DNA from 4 places in the Shewanella sp. SW1 genome. Region 2 is predicted to be linked to each of the others. Evidence: predicted binding sites of a transcription regulator. Region 2 holds the regulator's gene; each other region holds the start of a gene.
The links. The regulator LexA, encoded in region 2, represses DNA repair genes until DNA is damaged. The targets are predictions, from matches to a motif close to TACTGTATNNNNATACAGTA.
Positions count from the first base shown of each region.

Region 1: the regulator LexA is predicted to act here: its motif matches at 1,714-1,733, upstream of L5M71_RS17365 (YebG family protein).
Region 3: the regulator LexA is predicted to act here: its motif matches at 1,959-1,978, upstream of umuD (translesion error-prone DNA polymerase V autoproteolytic subunit).
Region 4: the regulator LexA is predicted to act here: its motif matches at 1,617-1,636, upstream of dinG (ATP-dependent DNA helicase DinG).

Region 1 is NZ_JAKKSG010000020.1:48,268-51,452, reverse strand. Features, by position in the region: gene L5M71_RS17380 (PqiB family protein) at 1-299, opposite strand, end outside; gene L5M71_RS17375 (paraquat-inducible protein A) at 286-903, opposite strand; gene L5M71_RS17370 (paraquat-inducible protein A) at 905-1,537, opposite strand; gene L5M71_RS17365 (YebG family protein) at 1,745-2,044, shown strand; gene L5M71_RS17360 (GAF domain-containing protein) at 2,062-2,520, shown strand; gene proQ (RNA chaperone ProQ) at 2,801-3,185, shown strand, end outside.
Region 2 is NZ_JAKKSG010000018.1:33,663-36,847, forward strand. Features, by position in the region: gene coxB (cytochrome c oxidase subunit II) at 1-264, opposite strand, end outside; gene L5M71_RS16245 (cell division inhibitor SulA) at 668-1,180, opposite strand; gene lexA (transcriptional repressor LexA) at 1,177-1,797, opposite strand; gene plsB (glycerol-3-phosphate 1-O-acyltransferase PlsB) at 1,958-3,185, shown strand, end outside.
Region 3 is NZ_JAKKSG010000010.1:144,997-148,181, forward strand. Features, by position in the region: gene L5M71_RS10930 (AraC family transcriptional regulator) at 1-290, opposite strand, end outside; gene L5M71_RS10935 (SLC13 family permease) at 371-1,762, shown strand; gene umuD (translesion error-prone DNA polymerase V autoproteolytic subunit) at 1,993-2,412, shown strand; gene umuC (translesion error-prone DNA polymerase V subunit UmuC) at 2,409-3,185, shown strand, end outside.
Region 4 is NZ_JAKKSG010000009.1:119,449-122,633, forward strand. Features, by position in the region: gene L5M71_RS10060 (DNA polymerase II) at 1-1,522, opposite strand, end outside; gene dinG (ATP-dependent DNA helicase DinG) at 1,660-3,185, shown strand, end outside.

The DNA of each region.
Region 1 (3,185 bases), on a different contig from region 2:
TCTTTATTCAAGAAAGGCTTCGCGCGGTAGTCCATCATGACCTTGACGTTCACGCCTTTGAGATCTTCATCTATGCCAATGTCTTTCACTTTACCGACAGTCAAACCTTGGTATTTGACTAAGGTTTTACCCACATCAATCCCAGTGGCGCTCGGAAAGTGAATTTGAATTTCAACCCCCGATTCTTTAATGCTCTTAATGCCCAGCCAAGCACCTAATGCCAACGCGACAATAGGAAGCAGCCAAATGGGCGAAAAGAGTTTTTTCTTTACAACTTTCGGCGATTCAATTTGTGTCATCTTGAGGTTCCAATCGATCCCAGAGTAAACGAGTGTCTAAAACTTTTGCGGCTAACTGAGTTAACAGAATAACCAAGGCAAATGCGGTAGCCGCAGGCGCGGGTTTCGCGTCGAGTAATTGTCCCATGTTCACTAATGCCACTGTGATTGAGATGACAAATAAATCGAGCATTGACCAGCGGCCAATCCATTCGATGATGTGAAAACCCACCATCAATTTCTTTTTTGAAATCGGAATGTCAAAGCTGATCGCACACAGATAAATGGATAAGCCGATGATTTTAATCCATGGTACTAAAATACTGGCGGTAAACACTATGATGGCAATAGGCAGCATATCTGAATGCACTAAATGCAAAATGCCCGAAAAAATCGTGTCGTGCCGCACTTGCCCTTGATTGGTCAGCATAGTGATAGGGTAAATGTTGGCTGGCACCAGCAAGATGGCAGCGGTAATCAACAAAGCCCAACTTTTTTGCAGGCTGGAATAGTCTCTGACGTGCAACTCAGTTTCACAGCGCTGACAGTGCGTGAGTTCACTGCTGTTGAGTTGGCTACACACTTTACAGAGACATAGGCCGATATCTTTACCTTGTTGTTTCATATCAGCTATGACCTTCCAATAACGTCCACATATGTTCTAAGTCGTATTCTCTTTGTAGAAACAAGGTCACGAGAAACAGCATAGTGAAGCAAAATGTGCCCATACCAAAATAAATGTCCGAAAAATCAGATAGCTGAAATGATGAAACTAAGAAGCTGATCACATAAATTTCCAGCATAGTGAGCTGCGATAAGATACCATGAAATTTTAATAACTGCTTCAATGAGTTACGCCAAAAAAGGCTACTCAACCCCCATTTTACAATTAAAATCTGTGTCAATATCGATAACAGTAATAAGCCTGGACCTATCACAGCTGCGGCAAGTACGGCGACACCTACAACCCAATAGCCTTGGTCAAATACTGCAAATGCCCCTTGGAAAACCGTGGTAGTACGAATACTGCCGAAAAAGTGGATCTCGAGTACGGGTAAAAAATTGGCAGGGAAATAAAACACTAGTGCTGAAATACATAGGGCTAACATACCATTTACAGAGCAGTATGGCGTGTCATAAAGTGCAGTGCTGCAACGAGGACAGAGTGCTCTAACGCCGCTTGGCAAGGCTCGTTTGCGGACTGCTAAATCGCAGGAACGGCATAGGGTTACTGAATTTTCTGCTGCGTTTTCATGCATATAAAAATATATATTAGCCTAATAGAAGTAATAACAGCGAGATCGGTGCAAAGTGTCGTGCTAGTTAGCTGTTCAGCCACGTCTAGCGCTTTTATAATCTTGGCAACGAAAGTACGCTAATAATATCAGATTAATCAGAACACTTGCATCACAAGTTCAATCTATGTCACTCTAGTTACTGTATATAAAAACAGTGCGAGGGCAGTCATGGCAGTAATAACACAGTTTGTCGTGGTCAGAGAAGGGGTTGAAAAGATGACATTCACATCTAAGAAGGAGGCTGATGCCTACGATAAGATGCTCGATATCGCCGATAACCTTATCCCCTTCATTCAAAAAGCTGATTTGGGTATAGATGAAAGTGTGGGCGAAAAGCTCGCATTCTATCTTGCTAACAATAAAGATGAGCTGACGAACTTGCTTAAAGGCGCCGTTCAGGTTAATAGTACGCCAACGAATCCGCCTGCAGCGAAAAAAGCGGCTAAAAAGACCGAAGCAGCAGAATAAAATTGTTAGGAAATGTAATGAAATCGAAATTTTATGAGTCACTTAACCGTCAAGCCTTGGCCTTGTTGGAAGGGGAAGACGACCTTGTTGCGGCGATGGCGAATTTTTCAGCCTTACTCAATGATAATTTGACTGAGCTGAACTGGGTGGGATTCTACGTTATGCGTGGCGAACAACTAGTATTAGGCCCGTTTCAAGGTAAAGTGGCTTGTACACGCATTCCGTTAGGAAAAGGTGTGTGTGGTACAGCAGCATTCACTAATCAAACTCAGCGAGTGGCCGATGTCCATCAATTTGATGGTCATATTGCCTGTGATTCTGCCAGTAATTCTGAAATCGTTGTGCCAGTTCGTGCGCAAGGTAACGTGGTTGCCGTGCTCGATATTGACAGTCCTATCTTCGATCGTTTCGATGAAGAAGACCAAAAGGGGCTGGAATTACTGGTTAAAAGTTTTGAAAACTGCCTATTTGATTAATTTGCGTACAATAACGCATAATTCATAGTCGCAATCGGTGGCGTGCGCCTTATAATATGCGCCTGCACGCATTAAGCTGGTTTGATTGGCATGCAATGAATAAGCTTAGTGTTTTGAGCTGTCAAAATTTGTTAAGGTATATTTTTTAACTTTAGTAAACGCGGCTAGGATGCTAATTTGTACGTTGACTCAATATTGAGTTTAACGAAGATAAACGACATGTAAGAAGCTGATATATATCACCTCGAATCGATGTCCCTTTTTGACTGTGGAAGTAATGATGGAATCAACAGAAAAGTTGACCGACACCAATGCAATTTTGGCGTATTTGTATGAAACATTTCCTTTGTGCTTTATTGCTGAAGGTGAAACTAAGCCATTAAAAATCGGATTGTTTCAAGATTTGGCTGAAAGGTTGGCTGATGATTCTAAAGTCAGTAAAACTCAGCTCAGAGTTGCCTTGAGACGTTACACCAGCAGCTGGCGCTATTTAAAGTGCGTTAAAGCGGGCGCACAACGCGTAAACCTGGATGGCGAACCTTGCGGCGAGTTAGAGCAAGAGCACATTGATCATGCTCAAGCCATGTTGAAAGAGAGTCAGGATAAGGCCAAAGCGAAACGTGCAGCACTTGCACCTAAGCCTGCGGCGAAGAAAGCACCTAAAA
Region 2 (3,185 bases):
CGTCCAAGCGATTTCAACTTTAGTGCTTTCGTGAAAGTGGGACGCGACAGCGCCTTTGGATTTTCTGTGGTTGATCATGGCGTAAATCATGACGCCAAAGACCACTAGGCCTATTGCGCAGCAGATATACAAGATGGTCATGTGCAAGTGATAAACCTTGCCACTGATCTCGGTCACGCCAGGGGTCATGTTGAACCGCATGTCTGCGGCGGTCAACGGTGGTGCGAAAAGCACCACGAGTAAACAATACAACAATTGCTTCACAAGACTTCTCCTCTGCCAATTGCGAATAGCAACTACAAAGAAGAGCAACACAGTAAGTCTCAACTCTATGCAAACTCTTCAGTTCCCAAAAAAGCTTTTTTGACTTCAACGTGCGTTGGCGGCTGTTACTTTTAATCAAGTATTGTTACTGCTGGTAATTAGCCACGCTGGCACATACTGCTGAAATAAATCTGTTCTCTATTTTTAGTGGCGCTTCGAGTTCGATAAATACTCGATTCATTGACCACGGAAGGTGATATATCATCACCGACTTAACCAACCATACTTGCTGTTTAAATATTGATCAAGATCACTTATTTATCTAATTATCTGAAAAATTGCCAAAAAAAAGCCTCACATTCATAGGTGAGGCGGCTTTCAAGGTAAAAAATTAAATGAATATTTAGTGTACAGCGCTAAAAAAAGATTGCTGACCGAAGAGATTGCCTTGCTCAATGCGTACGTCGGCATGTAAGTGACTGTTTACGTCTTCAAGCACTATGCCCATAGCTCGGGCACTTTTAGCCACGATTTGTAGGCGTCGATTATCCCGCGCATCTAATGATTGAGTCCAAGTAATGACTGCACTGGACGTACCACTTGTCAGGGCTTTTTCCATCGCCCACAGGGTTTCGACTTCATCTTTAGCATGAACCAGTAAGACTCTATCCATACGCACACCTGCGCTGGCAAGCATTTGCTTGTAGCCAATACTTGGTGGGTTGATGAGCACTAACCAACGGCCCTGTTGGCTTAACTGAGCGAGTTGTGCACTCAGATGAATTAATTCTTGGCGACCTTGAGTCTTAGTTGGCATACAGGCGATAGGCGCATGGTGCCAGTCATAGTCGGCATCACGGACTTCATCGAGCCACAAGCCCGGATGGCGGGGGGCATTGCCAAGTAGTTTATTCATAGCCAATCTCCATTACGGATCACACCGACGGCGAGTCCTTCAATTGTTAAACTTTGGAAGCCTAAATCCACTTTAATCGGGGAGTAATCTTCATTTTCGGCATGTAGATAGACCACATTACCTTTTTTTTCGAAACGTTTAACAGTGACATCGTCATCGACTCTAGCGACAACCACTTGACCATTTCTAGCTTGTTCTACTTTATGAACTGCCAGCAAATCACCTTCGAGAATGCCGATATTCTTCATGCTGTCACCCTTTACTCGCAGTAAAAAATCGGCGGCGGGATGGAACATGCTTGGGTCGACTTGGTAGTACTGTTCAACATGTTCTTGGGCGAGGATAGGTTCACCTGCGGCCACTTGGCCGATGAGCGGTAAACCTGTTTCAGTCAAATCTTCGATTTCCGCAGGCAGACGAATGCCTCGAGATGTGCCTGGCATGATCTCAATGCAGCCCTTTTTTGCCAACGCCTTAAGATGTTCTTCAGCCGCATTGGCGCTCTTAAAACCTAAACGGGTTGCGATTTCTGCCCGAGTGGGTGGCATGCCAGTATCGGCAATATTTCGTTTAATTAGCTCTAATATTTCAGCTTGGCGTGGCGTCAAAGGTCTCATGGTGTTTCCTGTTTTTCTATACAGTTACTGTTAGTATATACAGTATTATTTGCAGCGCAAGTATTAACCACTTTTTAGCTATGTTGGAGAGAATTAGCGAATATTGCCCATAGTCTGGTATTCTATCGGGCTAGTAAACGCACTTAATTGCATAAGAATAATGCCTAAACACGACTCTCTTTGGTTGAAATCATTACGTTGGATCCAAAAACACTTAGTGCACACTATTGTGGTGCCTCAGGATCCCTTTGCCGATCTGAATCTGGATGCTTCCAGACCCCTTGTTTATGTGATGAAAACAGAATCCCTTAGTGACATAGCTGCTTTGAGCGAAATAACGGCTAAGTTAGGTTTACCAAGCCCTTATGAGCCTCTAGTGGCTAATGGTGTGACTGCGCCTCGGGTTGTCTGTCTTCAAGGACGTAAGCCACTGTTTGGCGAGCGTGCTGGTAATGAGCCTTTCCTCGAATGCTTTATGCGTTTGTTAGCCGTGCATAAGGAACGTCCTGAATTGGATATTCAACTTGTGCCTGTGAGCTTGTATTGGGGTCGAACGCCAGGGAAAGAAGACGACACTATGAAGGCGGCCGTATTTGAGCGGGAAAACCCGACTTGGTTGCGCAAGTGCTTGATGATTCTGTTCTTAGGTCGACATAACTTCGTGCAGTTTTCGAATGCCGTATCCCTGCGTTACATGGCTGACGAACATGGCACCGACATGGGGATTGCCCATAAGTTAGCACGGGTTGCGCGCGTGCATTTCCGTCGTCAACGTAAGGTAATGACAGGGCCTGTGCTGCCAAACCGCCAAGCACTGTTTCATTCGTTGCTCAAATCTGAGTCGCTGCGCAAAGCGATTCAAGAAGAAGCCGCCAGTAAAAAGATTTCTGAGACCCAAGCGCGCGAGACGGCTATTGAGTACCTCGATGAAATCGCAGCAGATTACTCAGATAGTTTAGTGCGTATTGCCGAGCGTTTTTTAACTTGGTTGTGGAACAAGCTTTACAGCGGGATCAACATTAAAGGCGCCGAGCAAGTTCGCCAGCTGCACCATGATGGTCACGAGATCGTTTATGTGCCTTGCCATCGCAGCCACATGGATTACCTGCTGTTATCGTATATTTTGTATTATCAAGGCATGGTTCCGCCGCACATTGCTGCTGGCATCAACCTCAATTTCTGGCCCGCGGGACCTATGTTCCGTCGCGGTGGTGCCTTCTTCATCCGCCGTAGTTTTAATGGTAACAAGCTGTACACCGCAGTATTTCGTGAGTATTTAGATCAGCTGTTTGCTAAAGGTTATTCGGTGGAATACTTCTCCGAAGGTGGCCGTTCACGTACTGGCCGTCTGTTGGCGCCGAAAACTGGCATGATCGCCATGACGATGA
Region 3 (3,185 bases), on a different contig from region 2:
ATATAAATATTGCGAGTATGTGCGTGGGTTTCACTGTTCACTTGATGGGGCAAATTGCAAGGGATCCAAACGGCATGGGTTGAGGGTACCACCCAGACGGCATTTTCACTGCGAACACGTAACAAACCTTTGGCGGCCCAAAGTAGCTGACCCCGCGGGTGCGAGTGAGGCTCGATACCCGCTTCCGCCGCCATATTGCGAGTATGGGTCAGTACGGGCCGATTGGCATCTATGATAAACGCCGCATCACTGGGTGTTAACAATGTCGCTTTAGGAACATATTTTGACATATTACCCTCTTAAAACGCCAAACTAAGTCAGCTATCTTAGTAGGCATCTTTTACGTATTCAACCCAATAGGTCGGTAAACATGAAACGTTTTATTGGCGTTAAACAGCTAGCGTTTTTCAGTGCACTGTTGATCGCTACTTTACTTGCGCTTTTTCCGCTAAGTCAGCATCCCGCGGTGTTTTCCTACAGCGCAGGCGTAGTGTTAGTGACCTTGATGTTTTGGAGCACAGGTTTCTTCCCGCCCTTTATGGCGGGGTTAATCTTTTTTGCCCTTGCCACCATTTTTAAACTCATTGAGCCGAGTATACTTTTCTCCGGATTCGGCTCAACTGCGGTGTGGTTAATCATTTCAGGGTTTGTGATCGGCAGTGCCATCACTCAGTCTGGCTTAAGTCGCAGAATGGCCAGTTTGATTGCCCCCATACTGACCTCAAGTTATCCACGCTTGATTGCGGGTTTAGTCTTTAGTGCCATGCTGCTTGGCTTTGTGATGCCCTCATCCGTTGGCCGTGCTGTGGTCATGGTGCCAATTGGTATGGCGTTAGCTGAGCAAGTCGGTTTTGCTCGTGGTAGCCATGGACGGATAGGCATTGCGACCGCCTTGGCACTGGCGTGTAACATGCCCAGTTTTGCCGTATTGCCCGCGAATATTCCCAACATGATATTAGCGGGTTCCAGTGAGAATCTATTCAATATCCATTTTGGTTATACCGAGTATCTCTTATTGCATTTTCCAATCCTTGGCTTACTCAAATCAATATTGATTGTGGCGCTAGTCGTTTTCCTATTTCCTGCAAAAATTGATAACAACCAGCCTGAACGCGTTATTGAAAAAGAAGCTTATAACCTTGGTATGCAAAAGAAAGTTGCACTGTTACTGGCTATTACTTTGCTCTTTTGGGTGACTGACTCGCTGCACGGCATTAATCCCGCTTGGGTAGGATTAACAACGGCTATCTTGTTATTGCTCCCCAAATGGGGAGTGCTTGAGCCTAAGAGTTTTAATAGTTCAGTGGATTTGTCGACCGTCATTTTTGTCGCGGCAGCCTTAGGTCTGGGAGCATTGGTCAATCATTCCGGGCTCGGCACTGCGCTAGGTCAACTGTTCAGTGAATGGTTACCATTGCAGCAAGGGGCATCGTTCCTGAATTTTATGTCGTTATCGTTAATCGCGACGCTAACAGGATTAGTGGCAACGGTTCCAGGCGTGCCGACTGTGTTATCCCCCATGGCGGCAGACTTTGCCAATGCAACTGGCTTCTCCACCCCTGCGGTATTAATGACGCAGGTGATCGGTTTCTCAACCGTGATTTTTCCTTATCAGGTGGCTCCTTTGATTTTGGCGATGCAATTATCCCAAGAGCCATTAACTAAACTACTTCGCATCACCTTACCTCTAGCGGCAATAACTCTAGTTGCACTTATTCCACTGGATTATCTGTGGTGGCTATGGCTCGGTTGGATTAACTAAATTGCGTTAACTAAAGCGGGTTAACTAAAGTGCGTTAACTAAATTAAATTGACGAAACACTCACCCTTGGCGGTATTGACGCCGCCAAGGGTGCTTTAGAGCAGCCATCATCAATTGCTCAGCACTCGACAGCGCTTGGGTCGATAACATAACTCTCCCCACATAAATTCTTTCGATAAGCTTCATAGTTAGACTATACTGTTTATATGTACAGTATATTGTGATTTATTATGATGCTTCTAGGCCGCTTCGCCAAACATACCCAATATCAGCTCTCGTTATTTAGCTCCTTGATTACCGCAGGATTTCCGTCACCTGCCCAAGACTATGTAGAACAAACATTAGATCTCAATGAGTTATGCATCAAACACCCTGCCGCCACGTTTTTTGTCAAAGTCCAAGGGGATTCGATGATCGAAGCGGGGATTTTCTCCGGTGATATTTTGGTGGTAGATCGCTCACTACAGCCAGCCCACGGTGATACCGTTGTCGCAGCGGTGAACGGTGAGTTTACCGTAAAGCAATTACAGCTACGCCCTGTGGTGCAATTGCTACCACGTAATGCCTTATTCTCCCCGATCGCCATCAATGATGAGTCTGAGTTAAACATCTTTGGGGTAGTGACCAACGTGGTGAAAAAGCTCAAATGACGCCCTCACTATTCGCCCTCGTCGATTGCAATAATTTTTATGCCTCCTGTGAGCGGATGTTTAGGCCGGATTTGGTTGGCAAGCCGATTGTGGTGTTATCCAACAATGATGGCTGCGTCGTCGCCCGCTCCGTAGAAGCCAAACAACTTGGCATCAAGATGGCGGTGCCTGTATATCAAATAGCAAACCAACTCCGCCAGCATCAGGTTGCGGTATTCTCCTCCAACTATGCACTCTATGCCGACATGTCAAACAGAGTGATGACCACCTTAGAGCAAATGGTGCCAAAAGTAGAAGTGTATAGTATTGATGAAGCGTTTTTAGATCTTTCTCGTCTCGATAAATGCATTGATATTCATCAGCTTGCACTTGATATTTATCAACGAATACCACAGTGGATTGGGATCAGTGTTTGCGTCGGCATTGGACCGACAAAAACCCTCGCTAAACTGGCAAACCATGCCGCGAAACGTTATCCCGCGACGCGGGGCGTGGTTGACTTGCGCGACCGTGAACGCCAACGACGGCTGATGGCGCTTATCCCTGTCGACGAAGTCTGGGGAATAGGCCGTAGGCTTACAAAACGCTTGAACATCATGGGCATAAATACCGCGTTGCAATTGGCGGATGCGCATCCAAAGCTTATCCGCGAAACCTTTTCTGTCACCGTTGAGCGCACGGTACGCGAACTTAACGGCATTGCCTGTGATGACATACAAGAGGTCGCCGCCGCTAAGCAACAAATTATCAGCTCCCGATCCTTTGGCAGCCGT
Region 4 (3,185 bases), on a different contig from region 2:
TGGCCTTTTCGCGCTGCTCAGATAATGTTTGGATAAGCTTAGGTAAAATGGGCTGTTGCCGACTGAAACGCCCACCGAGAAACCCCGCAACACAGTCAGACTCGGGCAATCGCAAACCTTCAATTAATCCCTTAGGGTCAATCAAAAAGGTACGAATAATGGAGGGATACAGACTTTTAAAATCGAACACTAAGATGTGCTTATAAAGTCCCGGTACAGAATCCATCACATAGCCACCGGGGCTTTCGATCCCATCACTCGCAGGAGCATCGGGTGCGACGTAACCGGCTCGATGTAGATGCGGTAAATACAAATGATTAAACGCCGCCACCGAAGCCCCTACCCGTCCCAGTTCTAAACCTGTCAGTTCGGCACGCGCGAGGGCAAAATCCCACAATTGAGTGTGAGTAAAAATATCCCACACTAGGCGGCTATCGGTAAGATTGTAATGGGCTAATGCTTGTTTATCGGTCTTAAACAGCTGGTCAATTTCTTCAACGCGATTATCGACGTTATGAATGGCCTTGCCTTCACCTAATAGTTGCCGCGACACAAATTCCAACGAGAACCGCTCAAAGTGATAAAAAGCAGCTTTAAGCCAATCGATACCATCGAGTACCACACGGCCCGGTAAAACTAAGGTTTCTGGGCGAAACTTATTATCAACTTTCCAATCGAGCTTGGCACCGCCGCGGCCAATGGTGAGCGGAATACGATGTAATAATGCACGGCGTGACAATAGCGCGAGATCGAAACTCACCACTGACCAACCGATAATAAAGTCAGGATCAAACTCATGGAACCACGCGATTAATCGATGAATGAGTGCAGCCTCATCGGCCACCCATTCAATATATTCGGGAGAGTTTGATTCAGCCTCACCCACCATAATCACTTTTTCATAAGTCTGCTTGAGGCTATCTTGCTCACCGTCTCGGCCACTGTCTTGACCATATAGTGCAACCGAATAGAGTAAACCCTCAAAGCTACATTCAAAATCCAGTGAGATACAGCGCAAATGTACACCCGTTAAAGGGGCAATACTCTTAGCCCGCTCGGCGATAAACACGGGCAGCGAGTTAGCCTCAAGACTGTCGCTAGTCGGCGCAGAGAAATGTCCTAAAAACGCCACATCAAGTGCCACAAACCGCTCGATTAAATAACGCTGTTCAGGGCGAATGTCGGCTTCAAATAAGGGGATGTCGGCATCTTTAGCGATGCGCTGTAAGGTACGTAAGCTGTTGCTCGATTTAGCATAAACACCACTGACTGCGCCGCCTTTAAAGCTTTTGAGCGCTAACGGTACAAACCGCAATGCTTGACCCGGCGTTTGCAACTGCAAAGCCGTGACATCAGTTTGATGACAAAAACAAATGTGTTCAGTGCCTTGCACTTCCACCAGCACAGGGCCTTGGGCGGTAGCCAGATAATACTGCAACACTAAACTCCCATGACGATGAATCGCATGGCGTGTTAAGACTCGACCTTGTACACTAACGGCCGCGGTAGCCTCTGACTTCATCGCATGGGTTCCCAAATCGCATAGCTAGTCAATTTAGATGGTTCCTCAATTAAAATGCCGCCAAATGGCAGAAAAGTTTCTTAGGCTATGCAATCACTGTTATTATGTACAGCATTAATTCGATAAAGTAGTGACGCATGTTACCTGACAATGTAAAAACCCAGATCCGCGCCATCTATAAGGATATTGCTACCGCCTTGCCTAATTTTAGGCCGCGCCGCGAACAAAACTATATGGTAGCGGAAATCTCTAAGACCCTCGCCGGCGACTATGATAAAGATAGGCGCATCATTGTGGTCGAAGCAGGGACTGGGATCGGTAAATCATTGTCTTACATCCTCGGTACCATTCCACTGGCATTAGCGAGCAAGAAAAAGGTCTGCATCGCTACCGCAACTGTCGCTTTGCAGGAGCAATTACTGCATAAAGATTTACCCTTTTTTCTTGAGCAATCTGGCTTAAATTTCCGCTTTGGCTTAGTTAAAGGTCGACAACGTTATGTGTGTCTATCGAAACTGGCGATGCTCATCGGTGACGACAACAGTACACAAATGGCCATGTGGCAAACTAAACCTGACAATAGCCAAGTGGCTATGATGCATGGCCTGTTAAAAGACTATAACGAAGGTCGCTGGAACGGCGAAATCGACACCTTAGCCGTGCCGCTGCCCGATCACCTGTGGCAACAAATCGCCTGCGACAAACACAGCTGTCATCGCCAAGTCGCCAGCCACAGAAATTGCCCGTTCCATAAAGCCCGCGAAGATGTCGATACTTGGGACGTGCTCATCGCCAACCATAGCTTGTTATTCGCCGATTTAGAGCTAGGTGGCGGCGTGATTTTGCCCGATCCTGAAGACGTGTTTTATGTTATCGATGAGGCACATCACTTACCGATTGTGGCGCGGGATTTCTCCAGTGCGCAGGCCACGCTGAGGGGCGCATGCGACTGGCTCGAAAAAATTGGTAAAACCTGCGCCAAGTTACAAAACCAAATAAAGAGCAACAATATCATTGCCCCCGCGCAGGCGATGCAAGATCATTTAGGCGATCTTATCAGCCAGCTCAATCAAGTGGCCCACTACTGCGATACCCAGACCAAACACTTTGCCAATCCTGAAAACCGTCTGCGTTTTGAGCACGGCAAACTGCCTGACTCATTACTCATTCTGGCCGAAAACCTTGCAGTGACCTCTAATCTTGCCCTCAAACAGTTTAATAAAATGCTGTCACTGCTAGCAGAAGCGATTAAAGATGGCGACATTCCTAAACATCAATCCGAAGCACTGTTAGCCGAAACCGGTTTTATGCTGCAAAGGCTCGAAAACCTGCAGAAACTGTGGAGGATGATGGCCAAGGAAGATAAGCACAAAGGCGCACCTATGGCGCGCTGGGTCGAACTCATCACAGGTAAACAAGTGGATTATCTGTTTAGCGCCTCGCCGATTGAAGTCGGTTTTATGCTGGAATCCATGCTGTGGCAAAAGGCCGCAGGCGTAGTCTTATGTAGCGCCACGCTGCGCGCACTCAATAACTTTGACCATTTCGTGCATCAAGTTGGGTTGTCACTCAATGATGGCAGTCGTTATTTAGCCTTACAATCGCCCTTCGATTACCCCAATAATGCGACACTTTATTTACCCAAAATGCGCACTGAGCCGAC